DNA from 2 places in the Vibrio sp. ED004 genome. Region 2 is predicted to be linked to the other one. Evidence: riboswitches for the same ligand, from Rfam matches in the RefSeq annotation. Region 2 holds a riboswitch; the other holds the start of a gene.
What was found. Region 2 has a riboswitch for thiamine pyrophosphate ahead of thiB (thiamine ABC transporter substrate binding subunit). Riboswitches for the same ligand answer to the same signal wherever they lie in the genome.
Positions count from the first base shown of each region.

Region 1 (5,603 bases), 310 kb from region 2:
TCCGATAGCTATTGAAGGTGCTGAAGCATGGGTGATTGCCATTGATGGTAACCCTGTAAAGACATCTTATAAGCTGACTCAACACAAAATTGGCCCAGGTATGCGTGTCGATCTCGGGTTGATTGCTCCCAAGGCGGGGGAGCGAGTGAATGTGCTTCAAATGAAAGGGCGCTTTCCTTTTTCCTTGTGTGAGTTTGAGGTTGTAGATTCCACGCTAATAGAAGGTCAAATACTTCCTTCATTGCCTCTCAATCCTGTGCCTAACTTAGATCTCGTTAACGCAGAAGAAATTGATTTTGTGTTTGAATGGGAAGGAGCAGTCTCACCGGTATCTAAAGATGGGAAGTCTATGCCTAAGTTTTGGCTTACGAATAAACGCGCGTGGGAGGGTATGAGCAAAGACAATATTCCCGATCCATTGGCGACTTTAGAGTTAGGCAAAACTTATATATTCGACCTTAAGAACGTCACTCAATACCACCACCCAATTCATATTCATGGTCATACATTCACTGTATTGGAACTAGATGGTAAAAAAATAGAAGAACCTTTCCATACCGATACTGTGTTACTAGGGAAAAATGGCCGAGCGAAAGCGGCATTTGTTGCAGACAACCCAGGACGTTGGATGTACCACTGTCATGTAATTGAGCACATGAAAACGGGTTTGATGGGATATATTGAAGTTAAGTGACACCTGTAACGTTTAATATTTGCACATGCATTCTTAGTTTCTACCCTCGCTTTTATCGGCGGTAAAGCTAGAATATAGGGACTGTTATTTGGGAGGATTCATGGGTCAGCTATCTATTTTAGGTTTTATTGCCATTGGTGGTGCATTTGGCGCTTGTTCGCGCTATTTGATTTCAGAGTTATGTGTAGTGATGTTAGGGCGTGGTTTTCCTTACGGTACACTAACTGTTAACGTAATCGGCTCCTTCATTATGGGTTTGCTCATCGCCGCATTTGAAAATGAGATGGTTGCGACTGAACCATGGAGACAGATCATCGGCCTTGGTTTCCTTGGAGCCCTGACTACGTTCTCTACATTTTCGATGGATAACGTACTTCTTATGCAGCAGGGTGCTTTCTTTAAGATGGGGCTCAATGTGCTGCTCAACGTGGTTCTCAGTATCTCGGCTGCATGGATCGGCTTCCAACTTTTGATAAAGTCTTAGAACTTTCTTACGATTTGTTAACAACTCGGCTTGGTTTATCCAAGCCGTTTTTATATACTCGATCGAACTTGTCGGAGTGCCATATGGCTGAGACCGTTAACTCGGGATCCGTTGAACCTGATCAGGCTAATACCTGCGAAGGGAACAAGAGTAGATATCTAACTAGAATCCTTCTAGAGATCTATCTCCAGATCACAACTGTATTTCTTACCGTGATCCCTCTTGTAGCATCTAATCCGTCAAGCATTTTTATCCCTATAAATAATGGCTAAAAGCCAAGGAAAAATGCTATGTCGAGTCGTAAACAAGCAAGACTGGAAGCGAAGAATTTCATCGATTCTTTATCCGTACAACCTTATCCAAATTCAAAAAAAGCTTACATCCAAGGATCTCGAGAGGACATTCAAGTCCCTGTACGAGAAATATCCCTCGCAGATAGCCTTGTTGGTGGTACCAAAAAAGAGCCTGTATTCGAACCTAATGAGCCGATTCATGTCTACGATACCTCCGGTGTTTATACCGATCCTACGCATGAAATAGACCTTTATAACGGCCTTCCTAAGTTGCGAGAGCAATGGATTGAAGAGCGTGGTGATACAGAATTGCTCGATGATGTAAGCTCTGTTTACACCAAAGAACGTTTAGAAGATGAAACCCTAGATGACCTTCGTTACGGAAACCTGCCTCGAATTCGTCGTGCTACTGGTGACCAATGTGTAACTCAACTGCATTATGCTCGTCAGGGCATTATCACTCCTGAGATGGAGTACATTGCGATACGTGAGAACATGGGGCGTCAGAAGTTCGCTGATGAACAGCTTAATCACCAACACCCTGGTCATAACTTTGGCGCAAACCTACCCAAAGAAATTACCCCTGAGTTCGTGCGCAAAGAGGTCGCTGAAGGCCGAGCTATCATCCCTTCAAACATCAACCACCCAGAATCAGAACCTATGATTATTGGCCGAAACTTCTTAGTGAAAGTGAACGCCAATATCGGTAACTCTTCGGTAAGCTCTTCGATTGAAGAAGAAGTTGAGAAGCTCGTGTGGTCGACTCGCTGGGGCGGCGATACCGTAATGGACCTTTCTACAGGCCGTAATATTCACGAGACTCGTGAATGGATCCTACGTAACAGCCCAGTGCCGATTGGCACGGTTCCTATGTATCAAGCGCTTGAGAAAGTGAATGGCGTAGCCGAAGACCTTAACTGGGAAGTGATGCGCGATACCTTGATTGAACAAGCGGAGCAGGGCGTTGATTACTTCACTATTCATGCCGGTTTGCTTCTTCGTTACGTTCCTATGACGGCTAAACGTGTGACAGGTATTGTCTCTCGTGGTGGATCTATCATCGCGAAATGGTGTCTTGCACATCACCAAGAAAGCTTCTTATACACACACTTCCGCGAGATCTGCGAGATCTGTGCGAAGTACGATGTGGCTTTGTCACTAGGTGACGGCCTGCGTCCTGGCTCTATTGCAGACGCCAACGATGAGGCTCAATTCTCGGAGTTACGTACTCTAGGTGAGCTGACTAAAGTAGCTTGGGAATACGACGTTCAGGTGATTATTGAAGGTCCTGGACATGTACCTATGCACCTTATTAAAGAGAACATGGACGAGCAGTTAGAGCACTGCCATGAAGCGCCGTTCTATACATTAGGCCCGCTGACCACTGATATCGCACCAGGTTATGACCACATTACCTCTGGTATTGGCGCGGCGATGATTGGTTGGTACGGCTGTGCGATGCTTTGCTATGTAACACCTAAAGAGCATTTGGGCTTACCAAATAAAGAAGATGTGAAGACTGGCTTGATTACTTACAAGCTGGCAGCACATGCAGCAGACTTGGCAAAAGGGCATCCGGGCGCACAAATCCGAGATAATGCATTATCTAAAGCGCGTTTTGAATTCCGTTGGGAAGACCAATTTAATCTAGCTTTAGATCCAGAAACAGCGCGTTCTTTCCACGATGAAACTCTGCCACAAGAGTCGGGCAAGGTTGCTCACTTCTGCTCTATGTGTGGACCTAAGTTCTGCTCGATGAAGATTTCTCAAGAAGTTCGAGAGTATGCGAAAGACACTGAACAAGTAGCCGCTGATCAGGCTATCGAGATTAAGATGCTAGATAACCCGTTGGAGGGAATGCGTCAAAAATCGCAAGAGTTCCGTGATACTGGCTCTGAACTTTATCACCCTGCTGTAGGCGCAAAAGAAGCTCAATTAGAGGAATAATGACAGTGAAGATTCTCATCCCATCTCAATACATCGAGTTAACGGGGGAGGTTCAAAGCTGTCTATTGGTTGCTAAACGACAAGGTTTAGCAACTGATGCAGTTGAGTTGGGTGTAAGCCCAACTCAATACTTCTCTATCGTTGATGCTCAACAGGCATTATCTATTGGCTTTGCTCATGATGTTGATTCATTGGCGGAGTGTCAGTTAGCGCAATTGAACCACGTTGTTGATTACAGTAATTCAGTTGCTTTAACCGATGTTTGTACTGCTTTGACTCAAGCTTCGAACACCGTCTATATCGGAGTCTCCGATGATTCATCTGTGTTAGATATCTGGTCACACTTAGATGCTAATCGTGCTATCGAGAGTGACACTACAGCTCCTCAAGAATTAGATAGTCGCGGTCACTTTGCTTGGCTACTTACTTTATTGGCGTTGGAATTCCCATTGGAAGACGCGCTGGCTTTAGCTCGCGCTGCATCGAATGTTTCACGTGGAACATGGCCATCACACTATCAAGATTTTCCTATCCCTGTCCTAGAAGATGAACGACTGGATATCAGTGTTGGTTGGGCCAACCAAGGGACATCACTTACCTTCCCTGAGTTGAGCAAAAATAGCCTCGGCTTATACCCGGTGGTTGATGATGTTGAGTGGATAGAAAGGTTGCTTAAACTCGGAATTAATACCGTCCAACTGCGTATTAAGAATCCTCAACAAGCCGATTTAGAGCAACAAGTCGCACGATCGATCGAACTTGGTCGAGAACATAACGCTCAGGTTTTTATTAACGATTACTGGCAGCTTGCACTTAAGCATGGTGCTTTTGGTGTGCATCTGGGGCAAGAGGATATTGAGGAATCAAACCTTTCCCAACTGAGCCAAGCGGGTATTAAGATCGGTCTATCAACTCATGGTTATTATGAGTTGCTACGCATCGTCCAAATCAATCCAAGCTACATTGCACTAGGCCATATATTTCCGACCACAACGAAAGAGATGCCATCGAAGCCTCAAGGTTTGGTGCGTTTATCTCTGTACCAGCAGCTAATTGATACCATCCCATATACAGAAGAACTTACTGGTTATCCGACGGTTGCAATTGGTGGTATTGACCAATCGACAGCTGCGCAGGTTTGGTATTGTGGTGTATCGAGCTTAGCTGTTGTACGTGCGATTACATTAGCGGAAGACCCACAAAAAGTGATCGAATTCTTCGACAAGCTAATGGCTCCTAGCTCTTCAACGCTTAGCAAAGAGGTTATGCGGGAGCCTAGCTATGTTGAGTGACTTTGAGTTCATTCGTTACCAACGACAAATTGCCTTACCTGAGATAGGTGAGCAAGGTCAACGAAACCTGTTAAACAGCCATGTGTTGGTTATTGGTTGTGGTGGCTTGGGTAATGCTGCTGCTCTCTATCTCGCAGCTTCTGGTGTGGGAAGAATTGTGTTGGTCGATGATGATTGTGTTGATTCGTCCAACCTTCAGAGACAGGTAGCGTTCAAGGAGAGCCAATTAGGTTTACCTAAGGTCGAAGCACTTAAACAACAACTGAATGAGCTCAATGGTCGAAGCCAAGTAAGAACCATCAATCTACGAATGAGTGAAAGCCAACTTGAATTAGAAGTCATGTTGGCTGATCTCGTGTTGGATTGTACTGACAACTTCGCGTCACGCCAGCAGGTTAACCGAGCTTGTTTTAAAGCTAATACACCTTTGATATCGGGTTCTGCAATCGGCTGGAAAGGTCAATTTATTGTCTTTGATTATCAGAACCAGAAAGGGTGTTACCACTGCCTTTTCCCGTTTGAGAACCATCCACAAACAACGCGTTGTAGTGATAGCGGCATCATTGGTCCTGTGGTCGGCACTATAGGTAACCTCCAAGCTCTTGCTGCTTTTCAGCGTATTAGTAGTGGCGAGTTTAAAGTCGCAACGCATCAACTAAAGTTGTTCGATGGCCAGACCATGAACTGGCAAAACCTATTGGTCACGCAAGATAGCGAATGTCCGGTTTGCAACACAACGGCGATCCAACACCTACAAGAAGAAGCACAATGAGCTACATAACTATTTCTATAAACGAGCAACCAGAGCAGGTCGCGCAATCGTCGTCTCTTTCAGACATCATCCAAGCACTATCGCTACCTGATTTAGGGTGTGTATTTGCTATCAATAACGC
Region 1 covers NZ_CP066149.1:1,647,230-1,652,832, reverse strand. Annotated here, with positions in the region: gene ITG10_RS07435 (multicopper oxidase family protein) at 1-694, shown strand, start outside; gene crcB (fluoride efflux transporter CrcB) at 795-1,178, shown strand; TPP riboswitch at 1,241-1,339, shown strand; gene thiC (phosphomethylpyrimidine synthase ThiC) at 1,469-3,418, shown strand; gene ITG10_RS07420 (thiamine phosphate synthase) at 3,418-4,710, shown strand; gene ITG10_RS07415 (HesA/MoeB/ThiF family protein) at 4,700-5,482, shown strand; gene thiS (sulfur carrier protein ThiS) at 5,479-5,603, shown strand, end outside.
Region 1: another riboswitch for thiamine pyrophosphate. It lies ahead of thiC (phosphomethylpyrimidine synthase ThiC); the one in region 2 lies ahead of thiB (thiamine ABC transporter substrate binding subunit).

Region 2 (5,603 bases):
ATTAGAGCAACAATATCACCCTGCTCTGCTTGGAAATCAAAACTAAACAACTCTTGGTGATAGTGGTAATCCACATCTTTCATCACTAACATCATCGGTTCCTTAACTCTTTAGCTTTGAGCTTCGAGTAAACAAAAATTCAATCAAACTAAAGCTGCCCACACTCAGTAACAGCAAACTCACTGACACCACTGCCGCCGCTTCCATTTGATAGCTGCCTAACAATTGGAATAGATACAAAGGCAGAGTTCTAAAGTCTTGGCTACCAAATAAGGCAATTGCACTTAAGTCGCCCATCGCCAACATAAAACTGATTGAGAAAGCCTGCGCCATAGGTTTACGTAATGCACGCCACTCCACCAGCCTAAAGCGAGTGAATCCTGTCATTCCTAAGCTTGCACACACATACTGATACTGCTGAGAAAGATGCAGCATAGGCTGAGCCAAGGTTTTAATCACGTAAGGCAGCGCCATCAAACTGTTTACGGCAATCACGATAAAGAAAGCCAAGCTAAACACATCGGTAAACGAACGCAGTAATAAGAACAGACCTGTACTTATCACCAAGCCCGGCGTCACCAAAATAATAGTGCCAATCAGCTCAATCTTGTCCGCTCTAAAGTTCTTGTTCTGCAAACGCCATGCGCGACTGGTTAGAAGGATCGCGATACCAATACCAACGGCGATAATACTTGCAAGGGAAGCAACTCGAACCGAGGTCATTAATGCTGCCCAAAACGGCTCACTGCTCAGTACAGTGAGCGCCTGAGAGTTAATACCACTTAGAATAACCATGGCTAATGGCGGCAATACCAGTATTGAGACTATGATGATCCAAAAGCTATCCCAAGCTTTTGACCACCAGCTGTCCTTAACCAAATACTTCTCTTCCGACAGCTGGCTAGCCGTCACAGATATAGGCTTAGACAAACGCTGAATACTCACCGCTAATACGCCACACAGTAGCATTTGCCATATCGCGAGTAACGCGCCAGCCTGCAGATCAAAGTCGAATTTGATTGCTTGATAGATGGCTAGCTCAATGGTAGTTGATTTTGGACCACCACCCAACGCCATCACGGTAGCAAAGCTGGTGAAGCACAACATGAAGACCAAGCCACACACATGCGGTAATTGCTGTCTTAGCCTCGGCCATTCAACCCATTTAAATTTATTCCAATGACTCATGCCTAAGTGAGCACAGAGTTTATGCTGCTCGGCAGGCACAGTATCTAACGCTTGCAAAAGTAAACGGCTGGCATAAGGCAGATTAAAGAAAACGTGCGCCAACAAAATACCATTCAAGCCATAAATCGAGAATGGTAGCTCAATGTCGAAGTTCGCCAAGAACTTAGCTAACCAACCACTGTTGCCGTAAATCGCTAGCAAACCAAACACGCCGACTAACACAGGCAGAACCAAGGTCGACGCGAACAATCTTAATAACAAGGCTCGTCCAAAAAACTGTCTGCGGCACAGAGCGTGTGCAATAGGTATAGCAAAGCCAACACTCAGCACTGTTGAGAGTGTCGCCTGATAAAAGCTGAATTTCGTTACATGCCAATAGTAAGGATCTGACCATACTTGGCTGATATCAAGAGAAGGGGCATTGCTAAGCAATGCCCCAACTGCTGAAACCACGAAGGCGGTAATGAGTATCGCAACCCAGATCCCGACCTTAGGTGTTTTCTTTATCATAAATTGATTTTTTACCGTAAATGGTTCACTCCAAACATCACAAATGAACCTTTAAATACAGAAAGCTAGTTTTTTGAAAATAAGTTAAAAAGTAAGTGCACTCTGCCATTCACGAATCCAAGGCTTACGCTTCTCGGCGATCTCTTCAGAGCTAAAGCTCAACGCTGTCTGCGGTACTGTTAACTGCTCAAAGCCTTTTGGTAACTCAACATCTGTTACTGGGTACATCCAGTTACCTGTCGGCATCGCCGATTGGAACTCATCACTTAGGATAAACGCCATAAACTCATCAGCGAGCTTTTCGTTCTTACTGCCTTTAACCTTAGCAGCCACTTCCACCTGAGTGTAATGTCCTTCTTCGAAGCTCGCTGCTGCGTACTTAGAATCACTCTCTGCAATGATGTGATAAGCCGGAGAAGTTGTGTAAGACAGAACCAAGTCAGACTCACCTTCTAGAAACATAGAGTAAGCTTCAGACCAACCTTTGGTTACCGTAACGGTTTTCTGAGCTAGCTTCTTCCAAGCTGCCGTTGCTTCATCACCATAAACCGATTTCATCCATAACATCATGCCTTGTCCAGGTGTTGAAGTACGTGGATCTTGGTAGATAACCTTCAGATCATCACGCTGCTCAACCAGCTCTTTCAAACTCTTAGGCGGGTTTGTTAGTTTATCGGTGTTATATACAAAGGCAAAGTAACCAAAGTCATAAGGTACAAAGGTATTGTCATCCCAACCATTAGGCAGTGTTACTGATGAAGTATCAACCTTGTGCTCAGCCAATAAACCCGTCGCTTTCGCTTCAGCCATTAGGTTGTTATCTAGACCTAATACGATGTCAGCCTTGCTGTTACCGCCCTCAAGACGCAAGCGGTTAAGAATAGACACGCCATCTTCAAGCGCGACAAAATTCACATCACAACCACACTTCTCTTCAAATGCTTTTTCAACGGCAGGACGAGGGCCCCAATCCGCAGCAAAAGAGTCATAGGTGTATACACTCAAAGTGTTGTCTGCAGCGAAGGCAGAAAAAGAGATCGCTGTAGTAACAGCAAGGGTAGTTAATGTGAATTTCACTGGACGCTCTCCATGGTCTGAGCGGCACAGGTTTGAGGGAGGAGAACGGTAGAGGTTGTTCCTAACTCAATTCCTACGCCAGCATTATCTGGTTCAGGTTTACGGGTCCCAAGCGTGTGCTTGATCTCAGCTCGCATTCATTATTTGAATGGTTCGCTCCCCGATGAGTGTTCAGAATTGTAATTCGAATTTTAACAATAAGCTATCAAGTTTGGATCAATTACGTTGATCGTACCCCCAACGTGGCACTAAACCTTGCTCGATACCAAGATGGTCTAGAATGCGCGCCACCATAAAATCAACCAAGTCTTCGATCGATTTAGGTTGATGATAAAAACCCGGAGCTGCAGGCATGATCGTCACGCCCATGGTTGAGAGTTTATGCATGTTCTCTAGGTGCAACGTAGAAAATGGCGTCTCACGAACCACCAATAACAGCTGACCTCGCTCTTTCATAACTACGTCTGCTGCTCGCTCTATCAAGTTATCCGATAAGCCATGAGCAATTGAAGCCAAGCTACCCGCAGAACACGGACACACCACCATCTGCTTCGGTGCAGCTGAACCAGAGGCAACTGGTGAGAACCAGTCATCCTTGCCACACACCACCAGCTTTTCTGGATCACAGCCAAGATGCTTAACCAAAGCTTGTTTCGCCGCTTCCGGTCCAGCAGGTAACTTAAGTTCATGCTCTGTCGCTAAGACTACTCGCGCAGCCGACGATATCAGTAAATACACCTGATAATCGGCTGCTAATAAGCATTCGAGTAAACGCAGTCCATAAGGCGCACCAGATGCGCCAGTGAAAGCAAGAGTTATCGCTTTATCGTGTTTTGTCATGTTCTCAGTTACTTCAAATTATAAGGTCTTGGGTTAACCTTTAAGGGCTAACGCATCCAACAATTTCTGGTGAATACCACCAAAGCCACCATTACTCATTACCAAAATTTGGTCACCCGCTTGTGCCTCTGAGACAATTTTAGCAACGAATGCATCCATGTCATCACTGACGTGTGCAGGTTGATGACAAGCATCCGCGACATCCTGTACAGACCAATCAATGTTATCTGGTTGGAATAAGTAGGTAGAATCCGCTTGCTTGAGCGAATCAGCCAAGGTTTCTTTGTGCACACCGCGTTTCATGGTGGCTGAACGAGGCTCTAAAACGGCAATGATTTTTTTCGTGTCGACCTTATTACGTAAACCACCGAGCGTAAGTTCAATCGCGGTTGGGTGATGTGCAAAATCATCATAAACAGATACACTAGCCACCTCACCTTTAAACTCCAAACGGCGCTTGGTGTTGATGAAAGTCGCCAGCGATTCACACGCTAAATCCGGTGTTACACCCACATGTCTTGCCGCCGCAATCGCCATTAAGGCGTTGTTAACGTTGTGGTCGCCGACTAAATCCCAATCTACCGTACCAACACATTCGCCTTGGAAGTAAACCTCAAACTTAGAGCCGTCTTTAACTAGCTTCTTGGCATCCCAATCACCGAGTTCACCGCTCGACTCAGTCTCACTCCAGCAACCGCGAGATAGAACATCTTGAATAGCCGTGTCTTGCTTCGGTGAGAAAATGCGACCATTGCTTGGCACGGTACGCACTAAATGATGGAACTGACGCTTGATCGCTTCAAGATCATCGAAGATGTCAGCATGATCGAATTCAAGGTTATTCATGACCAAGGTTCTTGGATGGTAATGAACGAACTTAGAGCGTTTATCGAAAAAAGCACTGTCGTATTCGTCAGCTTCCACAACGAAGAACATGCTTTCGCCCAGACGAGCTGAGATACCAAAGTTACCCAATACACCACCTACAAGGAAGCCTGGTGCGTAACCGCAATCTTCAAGGACCCATGCCAGCATGCTCGATGTTGTTGTCTTGCCATGCGTGCCCGATACCGCCAAAACCCAACGATCATGTAATAAGAACTCTTGCAACCACTGCGGGCCAGATGTGTATCTAAGGTTGTTATCCAATACATACTCAACACACGGATTACCACGGCTCATCGCATTACCGATGACCACAAGGTCTGGCCTTGGTTCTAATTGGCTAGGGTCGAACCCTTCAATAATTTCAATCCCTTGAGACTCCAATAAGGTGCTCATTGGCGGGTAAACATTCGCGTCACTACCGGTAACCTTGTGACCTAATTGACGAGCCAATACCGCAGCACCACCCATGAAGGTGCCACAAATTCCTAAGATATGAATATGCATAAATTGCTTCCAAACGCTTGGCTAAATGAACCATGTCTAAATCAAACTACTTGCACTCATTATCATTAAATGACGATTAAAAGCGAGCGGCAATGCAAAACAAATTGAGTCGACATAGTAAGTGAGATCTGTGTCGCTTAGTTCATTACCATTAAAAAGATCTAACCTTTAGAATTTAGGTAAGCGTCTAGATGAATAAAGCCCACTCAAGAGGCCGAATCTACAGTGCTCAAATCCCCCCTAATATTGAGAGAAGTTTAAGGAAATAACATGTCTGAGATGCGCACCCTTGGTGAGTTCATTGTTGAGAAACAGAGTGACTTCCCCCATGCAAGCGGTGATCTATCATCCCTTTTGTCGTCTATTCGACTTGCTGCAAAAATTGTTAACCGTGAGATCAACAAGGCCGGCCTAGTCGACATCACTGGCGCTGTTGGTACAGACAACGTGCAAGGTGAAGAACAGCAAAAGCTAGACCTTTACGCGAACGACAAATTTAAAGCGGCTCTTGAAGCTCGTGACCAAGTTTGTGGTGTAGCAAGTGAAGAGGAAGACGAAGCAGTCGCGTTCAACAAAGAGCTCAACAAAAACGCAAA
Region 2 covers NZ_CP066149.1:1,332,568-1,338,170, forward strand. Annotated here, with positions in the region: gene thiQ (thiamine ABC transporter ATP-binding protein) at 1-92, opposite strand, end outside; gene thiP (thiamine/thiamine pyrophosphate ABC transporter permease ThiP) at 103-1,698, opposite strand; gene thiB (thiamine ABC transporter substrate binding subunit) at 1,783-2,775, opposite strand; TPP riboswitch at 2,829-2,948, opposite strand; gene ITG10_RS05895 (flavin prenyltransferase UbiX) at 2,992-3,615, opposite strand; gene mpl (UDP-N-acetylmuramate:L-alanyl-gamma-D-glutamyl-meso-diaminopimelate ligase) at 3,649-5,007, opposite strand; gene fbp (class 1 fructose-bisphosphatase) at 5,278-5,603, shown strand, end outside.